Regions from separate parts of the Pseudodesulfovibrio sp. S3 genome, predicted to be linked through region 1. Evidence: predicted binding sites of a transcription regulator. Region 1 holds the regulator's gene; each other region holds the start of a gene.

Evidence for each region. Region 1 encodes sigma-54, which starts transcription at its own class of promoters, with help from an activator protein. Its sites were predicted from a motif close to CTGGCACGGNNNNTGCTT; they were not measured.
Region 2: DWB63_RS09590 (SHOCT domain-containing protein) is a predicted target of sigma-54. The motif match lies at 5,587-5,604, and genes of this name have one in related genera.
Region 3: DWB63_RS07625 (TadE/TadG family type IV pilus assembly protein) is a predicted target of sigma-54. The motif match lies at 3,357-3,374, and genes of this name have one in related genera.
Region 4: nifH (nitrogenase iron protein) is a predicted target of sigma-54. The motif match lies at 2,839-2,856, and genes of this name have one in related genera.

The regions. Positions count from the first base shown of each region.
Region 1 is NZ_QTZO01000003.1:53,739-60,892, forward strand. Features, by position in the region: gene DWB63_RS03905 (CTP synthase) at 1-984, shown strand, start outside; gene kdsA (3-deoxy-8-phosphooctulonate synthase) at 987-1,790, shown strand; gene DWB63_RS03915 (HAD-IIIA family hydrolase) at 1,783-2,307, shown strand; gene lptC (LPS export ABC transporter periplasmic protein LptC) at 2,308-2,910, shown strand; gene DWB63_RS03925 (LptA/OstA family protein) at 2,997-3,806, shown strand; gene lptB (LPS export ABC transporter ATP-binding protein) at 3,807-4,532, shown strand; gene rpoN (RNA polymerase factor sigma-54) at 4,763-6,172, shown strand; gene raiA (ribosome-associated translation inhibitor RaiA) at 6,208-6,750, shown strand; gene DWB63_RS03945 (PTS sugar transporter subunit IIA) at 6,753-7,154, shown strand, end outside.
Region 2 is NZ_QTZO01000007.1:16,580-23,733, forward strand. Features, by position in the region: gene DWB63_RS09560 (OprD family outer membrane porin) at 1-865, shown strand, start outside; gene DWB63_RS09565 (HDOD domain-containing protein) at 970-2,034, shown strand; gene DWB63_RS09570 (NifU family protein) at 2,159-2,380, shown strand; gene gltX (glutamate--tRNA ligase) at 2,596-3,993, shown strand; gene DWB63_RS09580 (TetR/AcrR family transcriptional regulator) at 4,141-4,713, shown strand; gene DWB63_RS09585 (hypothetical protein) at 4,813-5,175, shown strand; gene DWB63_RS09590 (SHOCT domain-containing protein) at 5,277-5,558, opposite strand; gene rpmB (50S ribosomal protein L28) at 5,935-6,150, opposite strand; gene DWB63_RS09600 (DUF177 domain-containing protein) at 6,361-6,879, shown strand; gene rpmF (50S ribosomal protein L32) at 6,952-7,131, shown strand; gene plsX (phosphate acyltransferase PlsX) at 7,124-7,154, shown strand, end outside.
Region 3 is NZ_QTZO01000005.1:141,500-148,653, forward strand. Features, by position in the region: gene DWB63_RS07610 (tetratricopeptide repeat protein) at 287-1,015, opposite strand; gene DWB63_RS07615 (TadE family protein) at 1,196-1,663, opposite strand; gene DWB63_RS07620 (VWA domain-containing protein) at 1,677-2,954, opposite strand; gene DWB63_RS07625 (TadE/TadG family type IV pilus assembly protein) at 2,908-3,300, opposite strand; gene DWB63_RS07630 (sigma-54 dependent transcriptional regulator) at 3,563-4,948, shown strand; gene DWB63_RS07635 (Flp family type IVb pilin) at 5,403-5,582, shown strand; gene DWB63_RS07640 (A24 family peptidase) at 5,725-6,273, shown strand; gene cpaB (Flp pilus assembly protein CpaB) at 6,286-7,095, shown strand; gene DWB63_RS07650 (type II and III secretion system protein family protein) at 7,106-7,154, shown strand, end outside.
Region 4 is NZ_QTZO01000002.1:233,319-240,472, reverse strand. Features, by position in the region: gene DWB63_RS02865 (dual specificity protein phosphatase family protein) at 1-257, shown strand, start outside; gene DWB63_RS02860 (hypothetical protein) at 325-1,179, opposite strand; gene DWB63_RS02855 (hypothetical protein) at 1,191-1,472, opposite strand; gene DWB63_RS02850 (pyruvate carboxyltransferase) at 1,481-2,575, opposite strand; gene nifH (nitrogenase iron protein) at 2,899-3,726, shown strand; gene DWB63_RS02840 (P-II family nitrogen regulator) at 3,782-4,135, shown strand; gene DWB63_RS02835 (P-II family nitrogen regulator) at 4,135-4,509, shown strand; gene nifD (nitrogenase molybdenum-iron protein alpha chain) at 4,530-6,167, shown strand; gene nifK (nitrogenase molybdenum-iron protein subunit beta) at 6,309-7,154, shown strand, end outside.

The DNA.
Region 1 (7,154 bases):
AAACAGAAGATCGCGCTCTTCTGCGATGTTGACCAGGATGCCGTTTTTACCGGTGTGGATGTCGAATCCATTTACGAAGTTCCCCTGAAATTTTATGAGGAAGGCGTCGACCAGAAGATCGCCATTCTCCTGAAACTGCCCGCTAAGAACGCCGAACTCGAACCCTGGGAAAAGCTCAATTACAGGCTCAAGAACCCCAAAGGGTCCGTCAAAATCGGTGTTATCGGCAAATATGTTGATCTGACCGAGGCTTACAAGAGTCTTCACGAAGCGTTGGTGCACGGTGGCGTGGCCAATGAAGTCAAGGTCGAGCTTGAATACGTGAATTCCGAGAAAGTGACTCCGGCCAACGTGGAGAAGAAGCTCAAGAGCCTGGACGGTATCCTTGTTCCCGGAGGATTCGGTTCCCGCGGTGTCGAGGGTAAGATTCTGGCCATCAAGTATGCCCGCGAAAACAAGGTGCCGTTCTTCGGCATCTGCCTTGGCATGCAGTGCGCCTGCATCGAATTTGCCCGCAATGTGATCGGCCTGGAGGGTGCCAATTCCGAGGAATTCGACAAGACCACTCCCCACAACATCATATATCTGATGAAAGAATGGTTCGACTTCCGCACCAAGAAGACGGAAACCCGCTGTGAGGAATCAGAAAAGGGCGGCACCATGCGTCTTGGAGCTTATCCGTGTAAGCTCAAGAAAGATTCCATCGCCTACGCTGCCTATAAGGCCGTGAACATTGATGAGCGCCATCGCCATCGCTTTGAATACAACAACGAGTATATTGCACAATTCGAGGAAAACGGCATGATTCTGTCCGGCACCGCTCCCGACGACTCTCTTGTCGAGATTGTGGAATTGCCGCATCAGGTTCATCCCTGGTTTCTGGGATGTCAGTTCCATCCGGAGTTCAAGTCCAATCCCATGAACCCGCATCCGCTGTTCAGGGACTTTATCAAGGCTGCCAAGGACGAAAAGGGCAAGAAGTAGGTATGGCAAACCTGTATGAAGTCAGTAAGTCCGGTCCGTTCATTCTGGCTGGACCCTGTGCCATTGAAAGTCGGGAAATAGCTCTCGAAACAGCCGAGTTTTTGGCGCGGCTGTCCGCCAAGCTCAATATTCCCATTATTTACAAAAGTTCTTTCGACAAGGCCAATCGGACATCGGTAACCAGTTTCCGTGGCCCTGGCATGGAAGAAGGGCTGAAAATCCTGAGCGAGGTCAAGAAAGCCACCGGGCTTCCCGTGATCACGGACATCCATCACCCGGAACAGGCCGTAGTGGTCGCAGAGGTGGCGGATGTGCTGCAGATACCCGCCTTCCTGTGCCGTCAGACCGACCTGCTTGTGGCAGCCGCCGGGACAGGGCGGATCGTCAATGTAAAGAAGGGCCAGTTTCTGGCCCCGTGGGATATGAAGAACGTCGTGGATAAGGTGCGTGCCTCCGGCAATGACCAGGTGTGGCTGACCGAACGAGGTTCCACCTACGGATACAATAATCTGGTGGTGGACATGCGTTCCATTCCCCAGATGCAAGCCTTTGGCGTTCCCGTGGTCATGGATGCCACCCATTCGGTTCAGTTGCCGGGCGGACTCGGCGGTGCTTCCGGTGGACAACGTGAATATGTGCCTGTTCTGGCCTCGGCCGCAGTGGCCGCCGGAGCGGACGGAGTCTTTATGGAGGTTCACCCCGACCCGGATAACGCATTGTGCGACGGGCCGAACAGTTTGCCCCTCGACAAGGTCGAATCCTTGCTCATCCGTTTGAAAGCACTGTGGGAGATCAATCGTGGCTGACGCCTCCGAGCTGGCGAAAAACATCAAGCTGCTGGTGCTTGACGTGGACGGCGTCCTGACGGACGGCGGTCTGTATTATGACGACAACGGTATCGCCATGAAGCGTTTTCATGTCCAGGACGGCCTCGGCATCAAAATGGCCCAGGCTGTGGGCCTTGAAATCGGGGTGATCACCGGGCTTGATCAGAAGCCGGTGGAAACCCGGGTCAGGGAACTGGGCATCACTCATTATCATTCGGGCCAGCACCACAAGGGGCCTCTGTTTGAGGATATCTGCTCCAAGGTAGGCGTCGATCCGTCGGAGGCTGCCTTCATGGGTGACGACTGGATTGATCTCGACGTATTGAAACGCGCGGGTCTTGCCATGTGCGTACCCAATGCAGTGCCCGAGGTTCTGGAAGTGTCCGACTGGGTTTCCTCTCGAAGTGGAGGGCATGGTGCTGTCCGTGAGGCCATTGTCTTTATCTTGGAGGCCCGCGGACTCAAGAAACAAGCCTTGAAGCAATGGGTGGACTAGATGAAAGGGCGCCCGGCTCTGACACTGGTTTTGATTTTTGTCTTTGGACTCATGCTCGGCATAGGGATCAAAGCGATTTTCTTTTCCGATCCCATCGTCGACCCTGAATCAACCTCAAAGGAATTGACGAAATCGCGTCAAAGGCTGTTTGATGAAGCTGACGTGTCTGCCGAGGATATTGAACTCGTGCAGGGGAAACAGGGCAGCATGACATGGAAACTGCTTGCCAAAACAGCCAAGTACAATCAGGAGAAAGGGCTTATCGGCGTTGACTACCCGCAGTTGACGGCCTATTTCGGCGATGATCGTCAGGAGGTCTATGTCCGTGCGGACCGGGGAGAAGTCGATCAGGCCAACGACAACCTTACCCTGTCGGACGGGGTGAGCGGTCGATTCGGTGATTTGGCCCTGGACGCGCAACAGCTTGATTATGTCGGTGCAATTGATAAGGTGTATCTCAAGGGAGGGGTGACCGTTCGTCGTCCCGACATGACCATCACGGCAACGGCTTTGGAGATCGACCTGATCACACGACAGCTTGTGGCTGCGGGCGGAGTGGAGGCCTTGCTGGCCCCTGAAGGGTTGGAGCGGAGTCCTCTATAAATGACAAGGAATAAGGCGTTGTGATGAACTTTCCTAGAACAGTGTGTCTGCTCGTTTTGACCTTATTGCTGGTTCCAGCAGTTGGCTTGGCGCAGGATTGGGGCGAGATTCGAGAGGCCACCCAGAATCTCAACGTGCGTTCGCAGCCCAACAAGGATGGCGAACACGTTCTGACCTTGGCCAAGGGGCAGCGCGTCAAAGCGGATTTTCTCAAAGACGGCTGGGTTGCCGTGTTCAATCTCAATGAAACCCAACAAGATCTGACCAAGGCTGTCGGCTATGCCAATGCCCGGTTCCTGAAAATTGTTCCTGATGCCGTGGCGAATACGCCCGAACCGGAAGCAAATGTTGAATCCGCAGCGGTTCCTGAAGCGAAAGTCGTTGTCGCCGACAGCGGTGAAGGCGAGGTCAAGGCCCCTGTTGCAGCGACGCCGCCCGCCGATCCCATCAAGGTCGGGATCGACCCCAGCCGCATACCGGTGAAGATAACTTCTGACCGTATGACCTATGACGAGTCCGGAAAAGTCGTTGCCTTTGTGGGGAATGTGGTGGCGGTGCATGGAGAGTTGACCCTGTGGGCAGACAACATTTCTGCCTACCTGTCCTCCAAGGAGAATAAGAAATTTTCCGCTGACAGTGTGGATCGCGTTATCGCCCAGGGCAATGTCCGGGCCAAAAAAGGCACCACCGAAGGGTCTTGCGGAAAGCTGACGTATTTCGTGGTTACGCAGACCCTCAAGATGGAGCAAAGCCCTCTCTTGGTGGACGGGCCCAACAGCCTGACCGGAGAAGTGATCAATTTTCACATCAAGGACAACCGATCTGAGGTCATCGGCGGCAGCGAGAAACGCGTCAAGGCGATATTCATGACCCCTGACAACCTGAAGGTGAAGTAAATGGCCGACGGACTCCGGGCGGCAAATCTTTCCAAGCGTTACGGCCACAAAGAGGTCGTGCGTGGCATCAATCTTGAGCTCAACCCCAAGGAAGTTGTCGGGCTTCTCGGCCCCAATGGTGCAGGCAAGACGACTACTTTCTATATGCTTGTGGGTATCGTCGAACCCAACACCGGGCATGTCTCGCTGGGGGGCCAAACCCTGACGGACAAGCCGCTGCATGAGCGTGCTCGATTGGGCGTGAGCTACCTCCCGCAGGAGAGTTCCATATTCAAGAAACTGACTGTTCGGCAGAATCTGGAAATCATTCTCGAACAGACCTCGATGACGTCGAGAGAGCAGCAAGCGCGAGCCGATGAGCTGATGGAGATGTTCACCATTTCCAGGTTGGCGGACCAGGCGGCCATGTTCTTGTCCGGCGGCGAACGGCGCAGGCTGGAGATCGCCCGGGCGTTGATCCTGTCCCCTCAGTTCATTTTGCTGGACGAACCATTTGCCGGCATCGATCCTATCGCGGTCATTGATATTCAAGAAATCATTTCCGTGCTCAAGAGCATGGGGATCGGTATCCTGATTTCAGATCATAATGTCAGGGAAACATTGAACATTTGCGACAGAGCCTATCTGGTTTACGAAGGGACTGTCATTTTGGAAGGATCTCCTGAGGAGATCGTTCAATCAAGTCGTGCCCGACAGATATATCTGGGCGAAGATTTCAGCCTGTAAATTCCCCTTTTCCATAACTTTCACGCTTTGGCGATTTACACAGTACCCAAAGGTTGGTACACTTTTTTCATGCTCAAATTTTGTTGTTGGATTATTAATAGTAACGGGATGTTATAACAATTGTATTGCGTCCTCGATTCAGCTGTGGCACAATGAAATCATATTAATGCGGGACTGTCTGGAAAAAAGTATATTCTTTCCACGTTAAAAAAAAGAGCAGCCTCAAGATTATGGGATTGGAACTCAGACAACAACTCAAGCTTTCTCAGCAACTGGTCATGACGCCCCAGTTGCAGCAGGCCATTAAGCTGCTGCAACTTTCCCGTCTTGAACTGCTTGAGACTGTGCAGCAAGAGCTTTTGGAGAATCCTTTTCTTGATGAAGCCGAGAACGAAGCCCTGGTTCCTGAAACTCCCGAAGTGCTGACCGAGTCTCAAGTTCAGGAAGAACTGGTTCGCACAGCGGACTGGGAAAATTATCTCGGCGAGTTTTCCAGCACCTCCAAGCAGGCCGCGTCCCGTGATGCCGAAATGCTTGAGGAGGGGATGTCCTTTGAAGCTCGGCTTGCCTCCAAGCCGTCACTTGAAGGACACATCAGCTGGCAGATGAGGCTTTCCACTTTTACGGAGCATGAAATCGCCATTGGTGATGTCATTCTCGGCAACATTGATTCCAACGGATACCTTCAGGCCACCATGGAAGAATTGACTTCCATGGTTCAGGCCACTGAAGAAGAAGTTGAATCCGTTATTCTTCGTGTCCAGCATCTTGATCCTGTTGGAGTGGCGGCCAGAACTCCCCAGGAATGTCTGCTCGTGCAGATGGAGGTTCTTGGATACGACGATCCGATTCTCGTGTCCTTGGTTCGCGACCATCTGGAGGATCTGGAGAAGAATCGATATAAGCCTTTGACTCGCAAATTCAAGATATCCATGGATGAACTCAAGGCGTATCTTGATTTGCTTCAGACCTTGGATCCCATGCCCGGAGCCAATTTTTCCAGCACGGAACCGCACTATGTCAGCCCGGATGTCTTTGTGTACAAGTATGGCGAGGATTTCGTCATCATTCTCAATGAAGACGGAATGCCCCGGCTGCAGATGAACACCTTCTACATGGATTCCATGAAGGGTGCGGCTGACAAGGAAAAAGAGTACTTTCAGGAAAAGATGCGCTCTGCCGCCTGGCTTATGAAAAGCCTGTACCAGCGGCAGCGAACATTGTATAAAGTAGTAGAGAGCATTGTCCGCTTTCAACGAGGTTTTTTCGAAGAGGGTGTGACTAAGCTCAAGCCCTTGATTCTCAAGGAGGTAGCCGAGGATATCGAGATGCACGAATCCACAGTGAGCCGTATAACCACAAGTAAATACGTTTCAACTCCGCACGGCATTTTCGAGTTGAAATTCTTTTTCAATTCTGCTCTGGATTTGAACGATGGTTCGCAGGTGGGTTCGGAAAGCGTCAAGGCCCTCATCAAGCAAATGATCTCAGGTGAAGACACGAAGAAACCGCTCAGCGATGAACGGATTGGCGAAATTCTTCAAGAAAAGCTTGATGTCAATATCGCCAGGCGCACGGTTGCCAAATACCGTTCGGCAATGGGGATTGCTTCGTCTTCAAAACGCAAGCAGTATTTCTGATTCTGCTTGTCGCACTCACAACCAGGAGGCAGCGTATGAACATCAGCTTCACTTTCAAGAACTTTGAGCCGTCCGATCATCTCAAGGGCTACGCTGAAAAGCGGTTTGAAAAGGTGTCCAAATACGTTTCCGATGCTGAAGCCGATCTTCAGGTGAATCTGTTGGTCGACAAGTTTCGCCACAAGGCGGATGTGATCCTCAATTCGGATCGCATACATATATCCGCCTACGAAGATTCCGAAGATATGTACTCTACCATAGACATGGTTCTGGACAAGCTTGAAGCCCAATTGCGCAGGATGCGGGAAAAGATGAAGAATCGGCCCCGGCAGGCTCAACCGAATAAAATGGTGCAGATGAACTACCTGTCCTATGAAGACATGGCTTCCAACGCCCCCCCAACAATTGTCGGGACGGATTCGTATGAGCCTAAGCCCATGTCCGTGGATGAAGCGGCAATGCAACTTGATGCCCGTGAAAACGACTTCCTTGTTTTTCGCAATGCGGAGACGGAAGGCGTCAATGTGATTTATAAAAGAAAGAACGGCGATTACGGCCTGATCGACCCTGGAAACTAACTATGAAGCTCGGTGAATATTTGGCGAAGGAGCTTATCCTTCCAGACCTTGTGTCCGTGACCAAATCGGACGTACTGAAGGAACTCATCGTCCCGCTGGGCGATAAATATCCAGAGATGGACACGGACCAGGCGGTCCGTGTCCTTCTTGAACGTGAAAAACTCGGTACTACGGGTATTGGTGACGGAATTGCCATTCCCCATGGCAAGTTGGATGACCTTGATAAAGTTGTCGTGGTCGTTGGGAGAAGTCAAAAAGGTGTTGAATTTGAGGCTCTTGACCATAATCCATGTACATTTATCTTTTTAGTACTGGCACCGGAGCAGGTGGCTGGTATGCACTTGAGAGTACTTGCACAGATATCCCGTCTTCTCAAGGACGAGGAGTTCCGCAAGGCATTTCAG
Region 2 (7,154 bases), on a different contig from region 1:
CGAGACCGAGGGGCGCTACTGGCGGCAGCGTATCGAGACGCCGTTCATCAACGGCAACGACAGCCGCATGCTCCCGCAGACCTTCGAGGCTTATGGAGTGAAATCAAACGACTTTGACAACCTTGAACTCAGTCTCTACTGGGTGGACAAGGAAAAGGCCCGGGATACCGAACTGTTCAAGTCCATGACCGAACTGGCCGGGATGAACGGCACCAAGGGCGGCGTGGTCATGGCCGGTGCGGACTGGCAGGTCCTGGAGAAACTGCCCACCCGGTTCTGGAACTATTACGCTCCGGATCTGGACAACACCTTTTTCACCCAGCTCAAATACACGTTCGGCAGCGCCGAGGGGATGGAATACTCGGTCATGTTCCAGGGAGTGGACCAGCGCAGCGTGGGCGATGAGCGCAACGGCGAATACAATTCCGCTGAAGCGGGACTCACGGGAACCCTCAAATTCAGCGGTTTCACCTTTGATCTGGGCGGAACCGTGGTGGACAATTCGGCTGGCATCCGCAATTCCTGGGGCACCTATCCCTTTTTCAACAACATGATGAGCTACGCCTTCAACCGGGCAGGGGAAAAGGCTCTGCTGGTCGGCGCGGGCTATGATTTCGCGCGCCTCGGGGTGGCGGGGTTCACGGCCAATGTCAAGGCCGTCTTCGGCGACACGCCCGATTCCGGTCGCAGCGCCTCCTTTGACCGTGACGAATACAACCTGAACCTGGACTATGCGTTCAGCGGCGACCTGGAGGGACTCTCCCTGCTCAATCGCTGGTCCTACCAGGACGCGGACGAGGATTTGGGCGGCCGTGACGGCTTTCAGGTCCGTCTTCGTATGCAATACAATTTCCAACTGATGTAGCAGGCTGCTTTTAAACACCTGTTTATTAAAAACAGCTTTTTGTTCAGTCTCTTTTTTTATATGGTCAAACACTGGCTTGCTTCATAAAACTCAAGGATTGATACATGGCAGTCGAAAATGTCACCCCGGAGAAAGGTGTTGATATCACGCCTGAGACCCTTGAGGCAGCAAAAAAGCTGCTGTCCAAGCGGTTCAAGTTTATAAAGAGTCCCGATGAATCTTTGAAGTGTCTTGCCCGGCTCGGTGCCAAGCGTGTGGCTCTGGACATGACTCTGAATCCTGAACGGTATGTGCCCGAAGCCTCCGACAGCCCGCTTCCCAAGGTGGAGCCGTTGGACCCGTTGGATATCCTGCGTCAGGACCACCAACTCCCGGCACTGCCCCAGGTCTTCCTCGAATTGCAGCAGGCCATCGGAGGCAAGGCTACATCGGCCGACGATCTGGCCGAGATCATCAGTCAGGACCCCGGTCTGACCGCTTTTCTCCTGCGCATGGTCAACTCCGCCTTTTACAGCCTGCCCATGCAGATCGACACCATTTCCCGGGCTGTCACCGTGGTCGGGGTCAACCAGCTCTCCACCCTGGCCGTGGGAACGTCGGTCATGAGCCTGTTCAAGGACGTGCCTGCCGATGTCATCGACATGGAGCAGTTTTGGAAGCATTCAATTTGTTGCGGCCTGATCGCTCGCCGGTTGTGCCGAGTTACTGGCAAGGGCGATCCCGAGCGCGCCTTCGTGGCCGGATTGCTGCACGATATCGGCCAGCTCATCCTGCTTCAGGCCGAGCCTGAGCGGGCCATGGCCGTGCATGTCCATGCCCGTGTCAAGGATGAGATTCTCTTTGTGGAGGAAAAGGCCCTGCTTGGATTTGACCATGCGACCCTGGGCGGCATGCTGCTCAGGAAATGGAATTTCCCCTTTGTGCTGGTGGCCTCGGTCCTGGAACACCACCAGCCCAAGGCCAATCAGAAGGAGCCCGAGCCGTTATTGGTGCATTGCGCCGAAACCCTTGCCACCGGGTTGGGGGTCGGTTCCAGTGGCGAGTATTTTGTGCAACCTCCCGACAGGGGTGTATGGGAATCCATGGGATTTACCCCGGAGCGCATGGGTGAGATGGTCGAGGACCTGGACGAAGAGCTGGAAGAGGCCTTCGGTATTCTCATCGAATAATCACCTCGACACACTGCCGCATGTTTTTGATCGGTCCGGGCGTGTCTGACGAGCGTATTGTTTGACATCATCGCCCCCAGGCTTTACTTCTTCCGTCCGAATACAAGAAACGGAGGCTGCTCACATGCGCGATAAAGTGGAAACTGTTTTGGACAAGGTCCGGCCCATGCTTCAGGCTGACGGCGGTGACGTGGAACTCGTGGAAATCACCGATTCCGGCGTGGTCCGTGTCAGGCTGACCGGTGCCTGCAAGGGGTGTCCCATGTCCCAGATGACCCTGCGAAACGGCATTGAACGGATTGTTCTCAAGGAAATCCCCGAAGTGAAGGGCGTAGAAGCCGTTTAGTCGAGGACGGCCTCCGGCCCCCCCATCCCCTCTCAACCTCCGAAACTTTTTGGGTGCGCTTGCGCATTTTAAGAAGTGAAGATGGTGGGAGTGGGGATTTATAGCTGTAACAACAATTTTCGCGCTCGCACGATCCCGCGAAGCGCGCCAAAAAGTTTTGAAGGGTCCAGGGAACCTTTTTCAAAAGGTTCCCTGGACGCCGGAGGCATTCCATCATGACCAAGATAGTTTCCCGTTTTGCTCCCAGCCCGACCGGGTACCTGCATATCGGCGGTGCGCGCACCGCACTGTTTTCCTGGCTGCTGGCCCGGGCTGCTGGCGGCGAATTCCGTCTGCGCATCGAGGATACGGACCTGGAACGTTCCACCCCGGAGGCCACACAGGCCATCATCGATTCCATGCGCTGGCTCGGTCTGGAGCATGACGGCGAGATCGTGTACCAGTCCGCCCGCGCCGACCGGCATAATGAGGTCATTGACCAGCTCATCGAGTCCGGCCATGCCTATTACTGCCGGTGTTCCAAGGAAGACGTGGACGCCATGCGCGAGAAGGCCATGAAGGAAGGCCGCAAGCCCAAGTACGACGGCACCTGCCGCGACAAGGGGCTGACCTCGGGCGTGGTCAGGCTCAAGGCCCCTCAGGAGGGCGCCACCGGATACAAGGATATGGTCAAGGGCTTCATCAGCGTGGAGAACACGGAGATGGACGACATGATCCTCCGGCGCACGGACGGTTCGCCCACCTACAACCTGGCCGTGGTGGTGGACGACCACGACATGGGCGTCAACCATGTCCTGCGCGGCGACGACCACGTCAACAACACCCCGCGCCAGATCCTCATCTACCGCGCCATGGGGTGGGACGTGCCCGAGTTCGGCCATGTGCCCATGATCCTCGGCCCGGACAAGAAGAAGCTTTCCAAACGCCACGGCGCGCTGTCGGTCATGGAATACGAGAAGATGGGCTACCTGCCGGAGGCCGTGACCAATTATCTGGCCCGGCTGGGCTGGTCCCACGGCGACCAGGAATTGTTCACCATGGACGAGATGGTGAAACTTTTTTCCACGGACAACCTGGGCAATTCCCCGTCGGTCTTCGACCTGACCAAGTTCGAGTGGGTCAACGGTCAGTACATGCAGAAGGGCGACCCTGACCGGCTGGCAGGGATGCTTTGCGATTTCCTGGCCCGGGAAGTGGGCGAGGAAGAAGCGGCCAATGTTTCCAGGGCCGATTTCGCCAGGATCGCACCGCTCCTGCAGCCCCGCGCCAAGTCCATCCTCGACATGCTGGAACAGTCCCGTCCGTTCATCACGGACGCTTCTTTCCTGGCCTATGACGAGGCTGCGGTGAAGAAATTCCTGACCGAGGAGACCAGGCCGCTCCTCGAAGAGATCGCGGCCCGCATCGAGGCGCTTGAAACGTTCAGTGAAGAGACGCTGGAAGAGGTGCACCGTCAGTTCCTTGAGGACAAGGACATCAAGTTCAAGGCCGTTGCCCAGCCCATTCGCGTGGCCATCATGGGCAAGACCCAGTCTCCCGGCCTGTTCGAGACCATGATGGTGCTCGGCAAGGAACAGACCCTTGCGCGGATACGTCGGGCCGTGGCGCTGTAGTCATCGGCACATCATTTTCTGAAAGGGCGGCTTCGCAGGAGTCGCCCTTTTTGTTTGGGTTTCGGCTGGTAGGGATGCCACTCTTCCGGCGGCCTTGCACGTAAAAAAAGAGTTGCTTTAACTGAATGATCATTTATCATAGAGCTTATGCGCATCAAAGACGACAGCAAGCGGGAAGCACTTTTGCGTGCCACGGTGTCGGTGGTCAACAAGACGGGTTTCGTGGCAGCGTCCGTGTCCAAGATCGCCGGAGCCGCCCAGGTCTCGCCAGCTACCCTGTACACCTATTTCGAGAACAAGGACGACCTGATCATCTCGACCTATATGGCACTCATGTCCCGCATGTCGGACGGCGTCTTCAGGGGGGTGGACACAGGTCTGCCGGTGCGGGCGGCCCTGTACGACATCTGGCGCAGGACCTTTGAGTACGTGTCCCGGAACCGGGGGGATTTCCTCTACACCGAGCAGTTTGCAAAGTCCCCCTACGTCAAGCACCTCAGGCTTGAAGACCTGCAGGCCTTTTTCGCACCGCTCATCAGCTTGGTCCGCCGGGGCGTGGACGAGAAGATTCTCAAGGATGTCCATTTTCATATGCACATCTTGTTCTTCTACTATCCGATCCTTACCCTGGCCAATCCGGGTAGCTGCCATTCCGTAGCTATTGAAGAAGCCACCATTGAGACCGCTTTCCAGCTTGCCTGGGATGCCATCAGACTCTAGTTGCGGTTTTTTTTTGCAAACAATGTTAATTGAATGTTCATTTAATATGAGAGCCGGTATCTCCGGCGAAACCCTGTAACCGCCCATGGAGGTATAGCCATGCAACAAGTTAGTGAATCCGTTTTGGAAGCCTTTGGAAAGATGTGGGGTCTTTACCCTGCGCCCGTGATGCTCATTCACGCCAGCCGCGAGGTGTTGGCCGTGAATGCCTGTGCCGATGGCTTGGGCATTGCTGCCGGGATCCAGTGCCATTCCCTCTACCCGAGGGACAAGGTGTGTCCGGGATGCCAGGCCAACAAGGCGCTCAAGACCGGATCAGCGGTCAGGAAGACCGCCATGGACAATCGGTCGGGCCGGTTTCTCGACGGATACTGGATTCCGGTGCAGGGCGAGTCGGACATATATGTGCATTTCGGCAGCGACATCACCGAATACGTCAAGCCGGAACTGATGACCGATTAGAAATGATGAGGACGCTGTGTTTTCCCGCAGCTCCCGTCTTTGTCAAAGCTCCCGCCGGACATTCCGACGGGGGCTTTTTCAAGGGGAGGTGTATATGTCCACTACCGTTTGTGGATCTCGTCTTTCATGGCCCGATAGGTCTGCTCATCGATTTCACCGGCGGCAAAGCGGCGTTTGAGGATTTCCTCAGGCGTGCCTGTCCCTGTATCTGTGGCGGGTTTGCGGAGCAGGCGAACCGTGAAGTATATGATCAATCCGATGATGAGGAGCTGAAAGATGCCGCCGAAATGAAAGGGCATCCAACTCGACCAGCCCGGATGGCCGCCAGCCTGCCAGAACCCTGCTCCGGGACACCAATTACTGAATGCGGTAAGAAAATTCATGCTCTCTCCTCTCGTGTTTGCATACTCGTAGCATAGAGCGTGCCAATTTAAATAATCAATAGATACAGGCTGTTGTAAACTTAAGGGAAAGAGGGGGATGTGCAACCATGCAAATATGTGCACTCTGGCCGGGCACTCTTCTGCACATGAGGTTGCAGCCGGCATCACATTTTTATCGAGCAAAGAGGGGAGGCTGACGGGGATGGTGGAAGGTTCGGGTTGTCAGCAGGAGGTTCACGACGCTGAGGGTTGATTTCCTCCTGGCGGCGGGGTTGATTTGTCGCTATGCTGTGTCCGCGCAGGGTACACAGGGCGCAAAAAAGCTGCCGCCGAAACAATCGGCGGCAGCAATGCTAAAAAAGCAAAATGTATCAGCTTAGGCTTCGGGCTTCTTGGAAACCACGGGCTTGATTATGGCGCCGCTGCGGATGCAGCGCGTGCAAGCCTTGATAGTGACGACCTGGCCGGACTCAAGCTGGTGGCGGACCTTCTGCAGGTTAGGCATGAAACGACGCTTGGTCTTGATGTGGGAGTGGCTGACATTGTTGCCGCTCTGGGGACCCTTTCCGCAAATATCGCAAACCTGGGACATTGCGACCTCCTAATGTATGCTGATGAAATAGTTTGTTTATAATCGTAACTTGCCGCTGAAGGTTGGTAGCTTCTCCAGGCAGCGGGAGAGAATCCTTACCGAGCCTTCCAGCAAATGGCAAGGGTTTTTTTTCTTGACAGGATAATTTGTTACCATATAGGAAGCACCGGTTGCCCGGCCATATGGTCGGCACTCAAGGCGGAGAATACTATGTTTGAACTTTGGTTACCGATCAGCGATATTGCCGCCGAGGGCAGAAGCTTTACTTTTGACGATCAGGCCTTCTGGCGTGAAGGGTGGCGTGAGTTCAAGCTGGGCATTCGTCCGGGCAGGGACCTGGTGGCCGAGTACACCGTCATGCCCCAGTCGGACAACGGCGCTCTCGTTCGCGGCAAGCTCAACGGCTCCGTGAACATGGCTTGCGACCGCTGCACCGGAACGTTCGAGCTGGATATCGATGTCGAGTTCGATGCCTTTGAGATGCTTCCTGATGGCGAGTATGACGGCGAACCTCGCGTTCGTTTGGAAAACGGCCAGTTGCAACTGGACATGGGCGCGATCCTCTGGGAGGAATTCGCCCTGGCTCTGCCCTTCAAGCCTTTGTGCTCCGAAGACTGCAAGGGTATTTGCCCGGGATGCGGAGTGGATCTCAATTCCGGCAAATGCGAATGCAAGCAGGAAGAGGGCGACGAAAGGCTTGCGGTTTTCCGCAACTTGAAGATAAAGTAACGCCCCTTGCCCGGACGTCTTCATGACCCAGGGCAGGTCGACGAGAATAAATCATATTAAGAGGTATACATCATGGCTGTCCCTAAAAAAAGAACTTCCCGGTCCCGTAAGGGCATGCGCCGCTCCCACGACGGTATCGTCGCTCCAAACGTTGTTTACTGCGAGTGCGGTGAGCCGAATCTTCCCCATCGCGTCTGCGCCGTCTGTGGATCCTACAAGGGTCGTCAGGTAGTCAGCGGCGACGATGCCTAGCGCTGAATCCGTCCTGGTTCCAC
Region 3 (7,154 bases), on a different contig from region 1:
AAGGCCTTTTATTTGGTGTTTCTCAGAGTTACTTTTCTTCTTCTTCAGAACGTTCGTCCTTGCTCTCCGTGATGTTTTCATCCCACAGCCCGCAGCTATGGTCGATGCAGGAGAGGCACGGTCCGGGGTAATCCATATTGGGCATAGGAGCCTCCTGGGTCATTGTATGGGAAACCGGCCTTCGCTTTTGGCCGAAAAAATCACACATGAATACATGTTGAAAATATAGACATGCATCCGTGTTTGGCAAGGGGGGGAGTAAAAAAGGGGAGCCGGAGTCAGCTCGTCACATGTTTTTCCGGCAGTATTTGACGAATTTCTGTGCTTCGATAAAGCCCGGATTGATCTCCAGGGCGTGTTCCAGGTTGTCGACACACGGGCCGTATTGTCCCTTTTCAAAGAAGACCCGTGCCAGGTTGAAATAGACGTTTTCGTCCGTGTCCACGATCTCCAGGGATTTTTCATAATACCGTATGGATTCGTCATAGTGGCCGTTTTTGCGCAGGGATATGCCGAATTCGTTGAACTTCTGACGGAACTCATAGGTAAAGGCCTCGTCCAGGCCGAGCAGGGTGTCCAAGACTTTTTTCAGTTTGTCGAATTCTTTTTTTTCGGAGTAGATTTCTCCCAGTCCGTAGTTTGCGTCGACGTTCTTGTCGTCGATCATCAGCGCCTTGATGAACTGGCGTTCGGCCTCGTCCAGTTTGCCTTCGGCAAAGGCTTCCTGGCCCATTTGGATTTTCCGCTTGAGCGTCTCAAGGGCGGGTACCGTGTGGATTCTATAAAAGGTCGGTTCGGGTGTGTATTGCTTGAGAAAATCCATTTCATTGAGGACGCTGCGGACCCCGGAAGGAACGTGGTGTGCGTTGAGCGGTTGGATTTCGAACTCCGTACCGGACAACTGTCGGGCATACCAATAGGTGACGTTCTCATGCTTGGACGCAGTTCCACCGGTTCCCAACTCAGCGTCGAGTTGGAGGGAATACACGCCGAGTATTGTCGGATAATCGCTCACGGGCCAAAGCTCCCTGTCCTGCTCATTGTCTTTTTTTAGGAAATGCATCTTTTATGCATCTTGTAAAGAATATCGCAGGTTGGGACATAGATCAATGATTATTCATGCTTGATGTGCGACCCGTGCCTCGAAAAAGAGAAAGCCCCGGGGGGGGCTTTTCGTGGAGGGGAGGGGGGGTGGTTAATCGCAGGGCTTCCATGGTTCGTTGACCTTTCGGTCATAACCGCGCAGCGGGATGGTATCAGGGAGCAGCGGACTGACCAGCGGTGTAAAAGGCTCGTAGTTGTAAAGCACGGCTACCTCTGCCAGTTGGCAGGGTGCGCCGGGATCGTTGTCGATGCCGTCTCCCGTGGCCGTCAGGTCGGGCCAGGAGCGCACGGAGATGTCGATGGTGCCGTTTTTCAGGGCGGCCACTCCGGCTTCAGTGGTGGCGATGATCTGGCTCAAACGTGTGCCTTCCTCATCACCCCTGCCGGTCGCGGCGAACCTGGCTCCGATCTGCGCGGCCTTCTGTACGGTCAGCCAGGAGTAATAGGCATTGCCGCCTTCTATGATGGCCATGACCAGCACGAACATGATGGGCAGGATCAGGGCCATTTCCACAGCCGCAACCCCGGCGCGTCGGGAGTTCTTTTGGTTCTTGAGCATAATGGAAACCTCCCTAGAGCAGTCGCCAGCCGAGCTGCTTGCCGATCTGCTTGAAGATGTCGGGGATGTCATACACGGACGGGGCATTGAAATAGTGGTCGTCAGTGCCGGCCTTGCTTGATGCGATCTGTTTCATGAGGGCGATGTCCGTGTTGTCCGAGGTGCCGAAACGGATGGTGAAGATTTCGATGCCCGCGTCCTTGGCTGCCTGCGCTTCTGACAGCATGTCCGTGTTGAGCACGCCGCCGTCCTCGCAGTGGGCAGTATCCACGCCCATGCCGAAGTATGCATTGGTCCAGTAGTTGTTGGGTCGATAATAGGCGCGGTAGGGGCCGCCGCACTCGCCGTCCTCGGTGTCGCCGTCTGTCAGCACGATCATGATCTTGCGGAAGTCTTCCTTGTCGCCGCCCTGGGTGTAGGGGGCTTCACTGGTCAGGATGTGACGGCCCCACTTGATGCCTTCGGGGATGACCGTGCCGGACGATGCTCCCGTAGCGGTCTGGGTGTTGATGGAGGAAATGATCAGATCCTTGTCCTGGCTCAGCGGCAGGGCCTCGGGCAGGTCGGAGCAGGTGTCCAGGGTGATGTATCTTCTATAATAATCGGACAGTGCCCAGTAGTCGTCCATGAAATCTTCATGGATGCCTGTGTTGAGACTGCCGTCCGCATTGTGGCAACCGGGTTCAAAGCCTTCCACGCCTTCGCCGATGCGGACCTTGCCCCTGAAGGCGACCATGCCGACCTTGGTGTCGGGGGTGGCGCCGTCCGGGATGAGCAGTTCGGTCAGTTCGATGGATGCCTGTTTGACCATGTCGATGGGCGTGCCCTTCATGGAGCCGGAGTTGTCCACGACAAAGACCACCTCAAGCTTGTTGAATCCGGCTGAAGCATGGGCTTCGACGACACTGTCGGCAATGCCGAGGACTTCCATGAGCAGCATCTTGACCTCGGCCTGGGCCATGACTTTCACACTGCGGATTTCTGTTCCGGCCACCACGGATATGACCACGGCGGATTCCATGTTGGCGGCGACCATGTCCTCGACCGCCTTTTTCACGATACCCTTGGAGAGGTCGGGGTCGTAAGGCAGCTCAAGGCTTCCGGCCAATGCCCCGGCATCCACCGAGGCCTGCAGCTTGGTGTGGGTCATGTATATGTTGCCCATATCAATGGCGATGCCCACAAACCCCAGGAGTACTGGGAGGAGCACTACAATCAGTATGCTTGCGGTTCCCTTGCGGGATTTATGGCATCGGCATGGTGGTCTGTGCGACAATCTGGAATGATTCATCTTCGCCTCCGAGGATTGTTGCACCATTATCGCTTCCGAACGGTCGGTAATCATAAGAAACCTCTACTGTGATTGTATTGGCGACCGGGTCCGTGACCACCTTGGTGGACAGGTCCTGGGCATTGAGGTCGGCAACAAGAGCGTCAACCAACGCCTCAACATCTGCTGCGTCCCCTTGCATGAGCACATGTCGCGCTCCCTCCCGACTGGCTTCTACCAGGGCGGAGTAAGTGTGCATGGCATTGGCCCCTTCAACCAAAAGCATGATCATGAGGGCCAGGACGGGAAGCAACAAGGCAAATTCGACGGCTGCGAGCCCTTGTCGTCTGTCGTCTCTCTTTCTCATTCCCGTTCTCCTTGCGTTCCGTTTTTCCCCGGCTGGATTCCGGGGTAATCCTATATGAGCATTGTACGTGCCAAAGTTTCTTGAACAGGGTGTGCAGTGGTTGTATCTCAATAAAATAATTGAAATAATATTTTGAAACACCAACCAGGAGTGCCGGTTTGGTAGACGGTGAATGATGCGGCAGTCTATTTTTTGTGGATAAGGGTCTCTGATTCGTGTAGGATTATGCTGCGCGGGAAAAATACATCGTAGGAGAAGGATTGTGCCGGAAAGAATACTTGTAGTCGATGACGATCGAGCCTTCCAGGGGATGCTGGTCGAAGTGTTGGCCGACAAGGGCTATGAAGTGGACACCGCGTCGACCGCCGAAGATGGCTTGAAAAAGGCCGGGGCGAGCAATTTCGATCTCATCCTCCATGACATCCAGTTGCCCGGCATGTCCGGGCTGGAAGCCCTCAAGCATTTGACCAAGGTTGCTCCGGGCGTCGACGTCATCGTCATGACCGGCTATGCATCCAAGGATTCCGGGGTCACGGCCATGCAGCAGGGGGCCTACGACTATTTCGAAAAGCCTTTCTCCCTGCGGGAAATGGAAGTGGTGGTGCGCCGTGCCCTGGAAAAGCGTCGGCTCCAGGTGGAGTTGTCCGAACTGAAGCGCCGTGGCGGGACCAGTCCGTTGAACAACATCATCGGCCAATCCGCGCCCATGATGGAGGTCAAGGAGCGCATTGCCCGGATCGCCGGACTCAATGCCGATGTCCTGATCATGGGCGAGACAGGAACCGGCAAGGAGCTGGTGGCGGATACGATCCATTCCCTGAGTTCCCGCGCCAAGGCTCCGTTCGTCAAGATCAACTGCGCGGCCATTCCCGAAAGCCTCATCGAGTCCGAGCTTTTCGGCCATGAGAAGGGGGCCTTTACCGGGGCCACCAGCATGAAGCAGGGCAAGTTCGAGCTGGCCGAGGGCGGCTCGCTCATGCTCGACGAAATCGGCGACATGCCGCTCCATCTGCAACCCCGTTTGCTTCGGGCCGTGGAGCAGAAACAGGCCGGGCGTGTGGGCGGTGCCAAGCCCATCAAGTATGACGTGCGCATCATTGCGGCCACCAACCAGGAGTTGGAGCAGCACGTGCAGCAAGGCAAGTTCCGCAGCGATCTATACTATAGATTGAATGTGGCCACCCTTATCCTGCCGCCGCTCAGGGACCGCAAGTCCGACCTGCCGCAACTGGCGGAATTCTTCCTGGATCGGGCCAACCGCAGGCTCGGGACCGACATCGTCGCCGTGTCTTCCGAGGCCATGGAGATCTTCTACAACTACGACTGGCCGGGCAATGTGCGCCAGTTCGCCAATGCCGTGGAGCGTGCCGCCATCTTCTGCACCTCCACACGGATCACGCCCGCCGAGGTGGATCAGGCCTTTTCCAACACCCGCCCTGCGGCCGATGCAGGAATGACCCTGCCCACGGGCGAGGGGTTGCCCCTCAAGCAGGCCCTCAACCAGTACGAAAAGATGCTCATAGAAAGCTCGCTCCGGGCCTGCGGCGGCACCCAGACCGAGGCAGCGAGCGCGCTGGGCGTGTCTGCCAAGAATCTGTGGAACAAGCTCAAGAAGCACGGCATCAATCCGGTATTATTTAAGAATTAGATTTCCTCTCTCCTCCAGGACCCTCTGCCGCTCCGGGCAGAATCTCTCCTTATCCATCTTTTATGGGCTGTTGTCAGCCCGGTACATTGCCGTGGCGGACAATACGCAGCCTTTGTTCGTGTTTAGCGTGGGCGGGTGCTTCTGAAACAGCCGTATCTATTTTTAATAGATCAATGCAATATACTGAATATAAACAGTTTTTTCATCAATTCTTGACCTTTGAGGTTTGTTTTTAGTCCATAAATATTAGATTTCCCCTTTGCTGAAAATGGTGGGTTCTTGCGCCTGAATCCTCAGGAATAAAATTTTATCATGTTATTTAAGCGAGTTGCTCATGGTGGTGTCGAGTGGTTTCTCGTTGTGGCACACCGGTTGCTATATGGTGAGCGTGGCTGATGCTGAGATGCAACAAAACAAATTTGAAATTCTTTGAAACAAACTAAGGAGAATGACAATGACGAAGCTTATGAACCTTATCCGGGATGAAGAAGGCGCAACCGCGATTGAATACGGTTTGATTGCCGCCCTGATCGCCGCCGGTATTGCGACTGCTACCACCGCCCTGGGCGATCAGGTTGTCGCGACCTTTACCTACGTCAAGGACAAGATGTCTGGCGCCATGGTCACGCCGTAGATCGAAACAGAGCTAACCGTTTAACGGAAGCAGCCAGAGCAGCCGAACCGGGGCTTGCGGGACGGTCCCGTCAGCCCCGGTTTTGTCTTCGAGGGAAAGCGAAGACAGCAAGACAGGTTGGCATTGGCAGATCGGGGGAACCATGGATATTCTCGTCACCATCGTGCTCGCAGTGGCACTCATCACTGCTACCATCACGGACATAAGGTGCCAGCGTATTTACAACTGGCTCACCTTCCCGCTCATTCTGGCCGGGTTCGCCACGCACACCGTGTTCGGCGGCCTTGAGGGCTTGAAGTTCGCGGCAAGCGGGTTCGCTCTGGGGTTCATCGCCATGGCCATTCCCTATTTCATGGGCGTGATGGGCGCGGGCGATGTCAAGCTCATGGCGGGTGTGGGTGCCTGGCTCGGCCTGGAAGCGACCTTCACCGCCTTCCTGTTCACGTCCATGGCTGGCGGAATCTATGCCCTCGGCGTCCTGGCATTCAATCGCCAGGTGCTGAAGGCCGTTTTGCACAATATTGCAGGCACTTTTTATGTCTTCATGGCAACCCGCAAGTTCGACTTCGACCCTGTAACCACTGAAAAGGTCATACCCCGGCTCTGCTACGGTGTGGCCATCGCCGTTGGAACCGCTCTCGCCATGGGTATGTATGCCTGGCAGACCGGTTCCATCCACAGCGGGTATTAAAGGAGAGATGTCATGAGCAAGTCAACCAGAGCATTGGTGCAGATCAGCCTGTCGCTGATTCTTGCCATGGTCGCGGGAGTCCTCATTTTCATGTGGGTCAGCAATATGAAGCAGGCCGCTCCGGTGGCCGCTGTCGAAAGCACGGTGCCTGTGATGGTGGCCAAGTCGGACCTGAAGCGCGGTGTCAAGCTGACCGAGGAAATGATCGAGGTCCGCAAGTTTACCACCGATTCCCGTCCCTCCGGTGCCTTTTCCGACCCGGAGAAGCTGGCTGGACGTGTGCTCAACCAGGACGTGAGTGCCAACGAGGCCGTCACCGCCAACAAGTTGGCCGACGAATCCGTTATCGGCGGCGGAGTTTCCGCGCTCATCGAGCCCGGCAAGCGGGCCATGGCCGTCAAGGGCAACGCCGTTATGGGACTTTCCGGGTTTGTTCGTCCCGGCGACCGGGTGGACGTCATTGTCTCCATGACCAAGGGGTCGAATGAAGAACCGGTTACCAAGCTCGTTCTTGAACAGATCAAGGTTATTGCGACCGGTACCCAGCTTGCTCCGCCCGACGAGGATGGAGAGGCCGCCTCTGTCGATGTCTATACGCTGGAACTGACCCCTGAGGAATCTGAGCGTCTGGCCCTGGCCGCCACCCGGGGAACCCTTCATTTCGCGTTGCGCAACGAGCAGGACAAGGAAAACATACTGACCACAGGTTCCTCCGTTCCCAAGACCTTGGCAGCCCTGCGGCCCAAGGCCAAGGTTCGTCCCAACAGGGCGTCAAAGGTCGAGGTCATTACCGGCGGCAACAGCTTCTCGGTGAAGTTCTAGGAGATCGACCATGCAGAATATACGCTCCATAACAACCGTTTACGCCGCCCTGATAGTGC
Region 4 (7,154 bases), on a different contig from region 1:
TTGACGACGGCAACTGCCTGCTTTTCGAGCAGCGTCCGCTCCAGTGCCGGGCCTTTGGCCTCGATCAGAGCGGGGACGGCGGATTGTGGGGCGAGTTGATTACGCCCGCCCTGAACAAGATATCCTCGGAAATCTGGCTGGCCTATACAGGCTCCATGGCAAGCGTGGATATGCCGCACTTCGCTTTGCCGGATGTTGTCTCCGGGAAATTCATGGAAACCATCTTCCGGTACATGATGGAACAGGGACTGGCTTAGTCTCTTTCCTGATGCGCCTCCACATGTCTGCGCAGCGGACACGCCTCCAGCTTTTTTTTCAGTGATCCTAGATCGAGCAACGCAGCGTGCCGAAGGGGTGGGTCAGTTGTGGCAGGTATGGCTCGGCAAGAAAGACGTGCCCGGCCCGAGGCAGGTGCAATGCCCCTGCGTCCGGGGTGATCTGCACGGTGACCTCTCTTTCGTTGAAACGCACTTTCATGGGGACCACTTCCTTGTCCGTGTCGCCGCAAAGGCTGTCGCGATACTCCGGGGTGAAGCCTTGGGTATGGCCGTCCGGGGTGATCACTTTCAGTTTGGTCAGGGTCGTGATCACCTGACATACCTCGCCGGACTCGTCGAACGCCAGGGAATTGGCGTCCCCGTTGACGCCCACGACGTCCGGGTCGAAAGCGGCCATTTCCCCGGCCAGGGTCTTGACCAGGGTGGGTTTTGCCGGTTCCAGGGACCGGACTTTTCCGTCCCTGGTGAAGCTGATGCCGATGCGCGTTTCAATGACGCCGACCGGAGTGGGCACGGACAGGGTTTCGCCCGGCCAGAGGGTGACACTGCGGATGCTTTGGTTCTCGTAAAAACTCACGCTCAGGAATTTGGCCGTGAGCACGCCGATGGGGGAGATAAGGGTGATCGGCTCTGCCAGTCCGGCCTCGTCCTCCTGACTCCAGTAGCCGGACAGTTTGCCGTTGAGGGGAAAGATGCGGTTGATGACGCCGTTTTCATGGAAGGATATCAACTCGGCGGGCAGTTCCCCGGCCTGGGTCACAATGGTGGTCTGTCTTTCCAGCGGCACGGATTTAATGCTGCCCGAAGGATGGTATTCCATGGGCAGTATCTCGCGTTTTCTGAGGTCGTCGTCCGTGTGTTGCGGGATCAGGTCGCCGTACTGGGTGGATATGATCTGCATGAAAAGTCTCCCTATGCGTCTTGAACGGCGCGTTGTGTGTGACAGGTGCAGGGAACCGGGGCGCGTCTCCCTTGCGGAACGGGACAAGGGCGTTCGGTCAAGTCCCTTTGCTCCAGGAGGAGCATGGTCATGTAGCCGACGATCAGTAATGTCAGTGAGAGCAGTCCCGCCTGACCGTATCCCATTCCGGAGTGTCCGAAGGTGGCGATGACATCCGTTTGCAGGCCTTGCGCGTGGGCCGTGCCGGACATGACGCCGAGCCACAGGCATAGGTAAAAGGCTTTCTTGAGCATGTGACCTCCTAGTTTTTGATGAGTTGCGACAATTCGGGGTCGGTCAGGGGGCGTTCCAGCTTCCAGGCGAGTTTCCTTACCTGGGCGACAAGGGCCGTGATGCAGTGTTCCGGGAGATCGCGGCCCTGGTCCGCAAGGGCATGTTTAATGGCGGCGCGTCCACTCTTTCCGCCGACCGCGACCTTCCTGTCGGCGCCGACGGTCTCCGGGGCGTAAGGCTCGAAGAGTTCGGGAAATTTGCTGAGGGCGTGGGCGTGGAGGCCGGATTCGCAAGCGAAAATGTCCTCGCCCGCAATGGACTTGGTGCGGGGAATCGGTATCCCGGCAGCTTGAGATACGAAATGGCAGAGTTCCCGAAGGCCTTCAATCGTGTACGCATGGCTTTTCTCCTTGAGCGTCAGGTGGGCGGCCAATTCCTCGGTGGCCGCGATGCCGGAACGTTCTCCGATGCCGAGCAGGCTGGCGTCAGCATACTGCGCGCCGCAGGCCAGGGCGGTGACGGCGTTGCCCGTGGCCATGCCGAAGTCGTCGTGGCAATGCACGGCCAGGTCCATGGATAGATTTTTGGCGAATGTGTTGACCAGGGCGGCCATCCGTAATGGGGTGAGTACGCCCAAGGAGTCGGACAGGCGGACGCGGGACGCTCCTGCGTCCTGCGCCAGCCTGGCCGCCCTGAGAGCGAAGTCCGTGTCGGCCCTGGAAAGGTCTTCAAGGCCGACAGAGACATACTCCATGCCAAGGAGCCCGGCGGCGAAAACGGTACGGGCCAGGCGTTCAAGCAGCCCCTCGCGGTCGGTTCCAAGGCGGTGTTCGATATGTTGGTCCGAAATCGGGACGCCGATGTTGACCCGGTCGATGTCGAGTCTGGATGCGGTGCGGATGTCCGCTTCGCGGCATGGACACCAGACGGACAGTGCCGTGGCGCCGCAACTGGGTCGCACTCTACCTATCAATTCTTCAAGATCTTCCTGTCCGACCCAGCCCAGTTCGATTTCCTCCACTCCGGCATCGAGAAGCCCGATGACGATCTTCTCTCTGGTCTCCATGGAGAAGTACGCCCCGAAAAGCTGCGCCCCTTCTCTGAGTGTGGTGTCGATCAACATGGCACTGTCTCCTCCTGTATTGTTGGCATGAACTGACTCTCTCTTGAGCATGAAGGGTGCCAAAGTGGTTGCTCTGTCTAAATTGTTAATATTATTGTAAAAATTTATTGACGAAAAAGGGCTGAAATTACCTACGTTTTTGTAGATTCCTACACTTCTGTCGATAATCACTGTGGTTTCCTACACTTTTCGTAGGCGTTTGTTTTTCGATCATTTTTTATAAATTGCTTGTTAAAATAGTGTGTTAGCCGACTCAAGCGGCTTTGGCACATCCTTTGCCTTAGGGGGTTGCATCTACGCAAGCAAACCCATGGAGGAAAATCATGAGGAAAGTAGCAATTTACGGAAAGGGCGGAATCGGAAAGTCAACCACCACGCAGAACACTGTTGCCGGCCTGGCGGAAATGGGACGGAAGATCATGGTCGTCGGCTGTGACCCCAAAGCGGACTCCACCCGTCTGCTGCTCGGCGGTCTGGCCCAGAAATCGGTGCTCGATACCCTTCGCGAAGAAGGCGAGGACGTGGAACTCGAGGATATCCGCAAGCCCGGCTTCGGCGGCACATGGTGTGTCGAATCCGGCGGCCCGGAACCCGGTGTCGGCTGTGCAGGCCGCGGTATCATCACTTCCATCAACATGTTGGAATCCCTTGGCGCCTACGAAGAATCCGAAGGGCTGGATTACGCCTTTTACGATGTCCTCGGCGACGTTGTCTGCGGCGGATTCGCCATGCCCATTCGTGACGGCAAGGCCGAAGAAATCTACATCGTCTGTTCCGGCGAAATGATGGCCATGTATGCGGCCAACAACATCTGCAAAGGCATCATGAAGTATGCGGAATCCGGCGGCGTCCGTCTCGGCGGTCTGATCTGCAACTCCCGCAACACCGACCGCGAGGCCGACCTGATCACCGAACTGGCATCCAAGCTCGGCACCCAGATGATCTACTTCGTGCCCCGCGACAACGATGTCCAGCGTGCCGAGATCAACCGCAAAACCGTTATCGAATGGGACGGCAGTGTGACGCAGGCCAACGAGTACCGCGGTCTGGCCAAGGCCATTGATGAAAACACCATGTTCACTATTCCGACTCCCCTTGAGATTGAACAGCTTGAACAGTTGCTGCTCGACTACGGCATCATGGATGCCTAAACAGCACTTTATTAATCAAAGTACTTAAATAACAGTAAGATAGGAGAGAGTCAAAATGATGATTATGGTACGAGCAATTGTGCGGCCCGAGAAAGCGGATCATGTCCTGGCCACCCTGATGGATAACGGCTTTCCGGCTGTCACAAAATATTCCGTTGCCGGTCGCGGCAAGCAGCGCGGCATCAAGATCGGCGAAGTCACCTATGACGAAATCCCCAAGACCATGCTCATGAGCGTGGTCAAGGCGGAGGACAAGGAATTCGTCATCTCCACCATCATGGATGCGGCCCGCTCCGGCGTGAAGGGCGCATTCGGCGACGGCAAGATCTTCGTCACCGAAGTGGAAGACGTCTACACCATCAGTTCCGGCGTGTGCGACACCGCCGCCGCTTCCGAGGAGGCCGCGTAATGAAGGAAGTCATCGCAGTTGTGCGCATGAACATGATGAATCGTACCAAGTCCGCCCTGACCGAAGCCGGCATAGACGCCTTCTTCGCTCACGAGGCACAGGGCCGGGGCAAGGGGTTCGTCAACGCCAACGTCCTTGAGGGCGCCGAGGGCGGCTACGAAGAAGCCGCCGCCGTCCTGGGCGAGAAAGGCAAGCTCTATCCAAAGCGCATGGTAACGGTAGTGGTCCCGGACGACATGGTTGGCGACGTGGTGGAGGCCATCACCAAGGTCAATCAGACCGGCAAGCCCGGAGACGGCAAGATCTTTGTACTGCCCATGGGTGATGCGGTCCGCGTACGCACCGGTGAAAAGGGCGCAAAGTCCATCGTTTAGCATAGTTAGGAGAATTCGAGATGGCAAAGACCAAAAAGCTGGTGCAGTTCACACCCACCGAAATCAAGGACGAACTTCTCAAGAAGTATCCGCCCAAGGTGGCAAGAAAGCGCGCCAAGCAGATAATGATCAATGAAGCTCAGGAGAATGAGACGCCGTCAGAGATAGTGGCGAACGTGCGCACCATCCCCGGCATCATCACCATGCGCGGCTGCACCTATGCAGGCTGCAAGGGCGTTATTCTCGGCCCCACCCGCGATCTGGTGAACATCACCCACGGCCCCATCGGCTGCGGATTCTACTCCTGGCTTACCCGTCGCAACCAGACCGATCCGGGTCCGGATGGCGAGAACTATATGCCGTACTGTTTCTCCACCGACATGCAGGATCAGGATATCATCTTCGGCGGAGAAAAGAAGCTGGCGGCAGCCATCCAGGAAGCCTACGACCTCTTCCATCCCAAGGGCATCGCCATATTCGCGACCTGCCCCGTGGGCCTCATAGGCGACGACATCCACGCCGTTGCCAAGAAGATGAAGGCCAAGTTCGGCGACTGCAACGTTTTTGCCTTCTCCTGTGAAGGGTACAAAGGCGTGTCCCAGTCCGCCGGTCACCATATCGCCAACAATCAGGTCTTCACTCACCTTGTCGGCGAGAACGAGAAGCCCAAGGAAGGCGAGTTCAAGATCAACCTGCTCGGTGAATACAACATCGGCGGCGACGGTTTCGAGATCGACCGCATCTTCAAGCTGTGCGGCATCACCAACATCGCCACCTTCTCAGGCAACTCCTCATACGATCAGTTCGCCTCCGCCCAGCATGCCGACCTGAACACGGTCATGTGCCATCGGTCCATCAACTACGTGGCCGACATGCTCGAGACCAAGTACGGCATCCCTTGGATCAAGGTGAACTTCATCGGCGCAAACGCCACGGCCAAATCCCTGCGCAAGATCGCCGAGTACTTCGGCGACAAGAAGCTCATCGACCGCGTCGAGGCCGTCATTGCCGAGGAAATGCCCGAGGTGGAGGCCGTGGCCGCAGACGTTCGCACGCGCACCGAAGGCAAGACCGCCATGATGTTCGTCGGCGGCTCCCGCGCCCATCACTACGGCGAGCTGTTCTCGGAAATGGGTATGAAGACCATCTCCGCCGGATACGAGTTCGGCCATCGCGACGACTACGAAGGCCGTCAGGTCATCCCGAACCTCAAGGTCGATGCCGATTCCCGCAACATCGAGGAAATCGAGGTCGTGGCGGATGACAAGTACTACAACCCGCGCAAGACGCCCGGCGAGATGCAGGCCCTGGAAGAATCCGGCCTGAAGTTCAAGCACTACGACGGCATGAACCCGGACATGGACAAGGGCACCATCATCGTCGACGACCTGAATCAGTACGAGGCCGAAAAGCTGGTGGAACTCCTCAAGCCTGACGTGTTCTGCGCCGGTATCAAGGAGAAGTACTCCATCCAGAAGCTGGGCGTGCCCATGAAGCAGTTGCACAGCTACGACTCCGGCGGCCCCTATGCCGGGTTCAAGGGCGCGGTCAATTTCTATCAAGAAATAGACCGCCTCGTGAACAGCAAGGTGTGGAGCTACATGAAGGCCCCCTGGCAGGAAAACCCCGAGCTCACCGCCACGTTCGTGTGGGAATAGGCAATTTGTTGAAAACTCCACGCTGGCTGCGTTGCTGTACCGAGGGCGAATCCTCACGCATGCCAGATGCGCTTCGGCCCCGCCCTCGTTTTGCGCCTTGCCAGCGCGGCTTTTGAACAAATTGAAGAAAAGGAATCCATAATGTTACTCAGACATACCCCCACTGAAGTCAAGGAGCGCAAGGCGCTCATGATCAACCCGGCCAAGACTTGCCAGCCCATCGGGGCCATGTACGCCGCATTGGGCATCCATGGATGCCTGCCGCACAGCCACGGTTCCCAGGGGTGCTGCGCCTACCATCGCTCCGCGCTGACCCGGCACTACAAGGAGCCTGTCTCCGCCTCGACCAGTTCCTTCACCGAAGGTGCGTCCGTGTTCGGCGGTCAGGCCAACCTGATGCAGGCCATCGACAACATCTTCACGGTTTATGAACCCGAAGTGATCGCAGTGCACACCACCTGCCTGTCCGAGACCATCGGTGACGACCTGAAGCAGATTCGAGACAGGGCGCAGAAAGAGGGCAAAATTCCCGAAGGCAAGACCGTCATCGGTGCGCCCACTCCGAGCTATGTAGGCTCCCATGTCACCGGCTTCTCCAACATGGTCAAGGCCATGGCGGAGTTGGCGGAACCGTCCGGCAAGAAAAACGGCAAGGTCAACATCATCCCCGGCTGGGTGGAACCCTGCGACATGGCCGAGATCAAGCGCCTGGCCGGTATGGTCGGCGTGGCCATCACCCTGTTCCCGGACACCTCGGGCATTCTCGATGCCCCGCTGACCGGAGAATACAAGATGTTCCCCGACGGCGGCGTGACCATCGACGAGCTCAAGAAGTGCGGCGACGCCATGGGAACCCTGGCTCTGGGCGAGTGGTGTTCCGCTGATGCGGCCCGCTGGCTGGACTCCAAGTGCAAGGTCCCCTGTACCGTGCTGGACATGCCGTTCGGCCTGGCGGCCACCGATCGCTTCATCGACGTGCTGCGCACC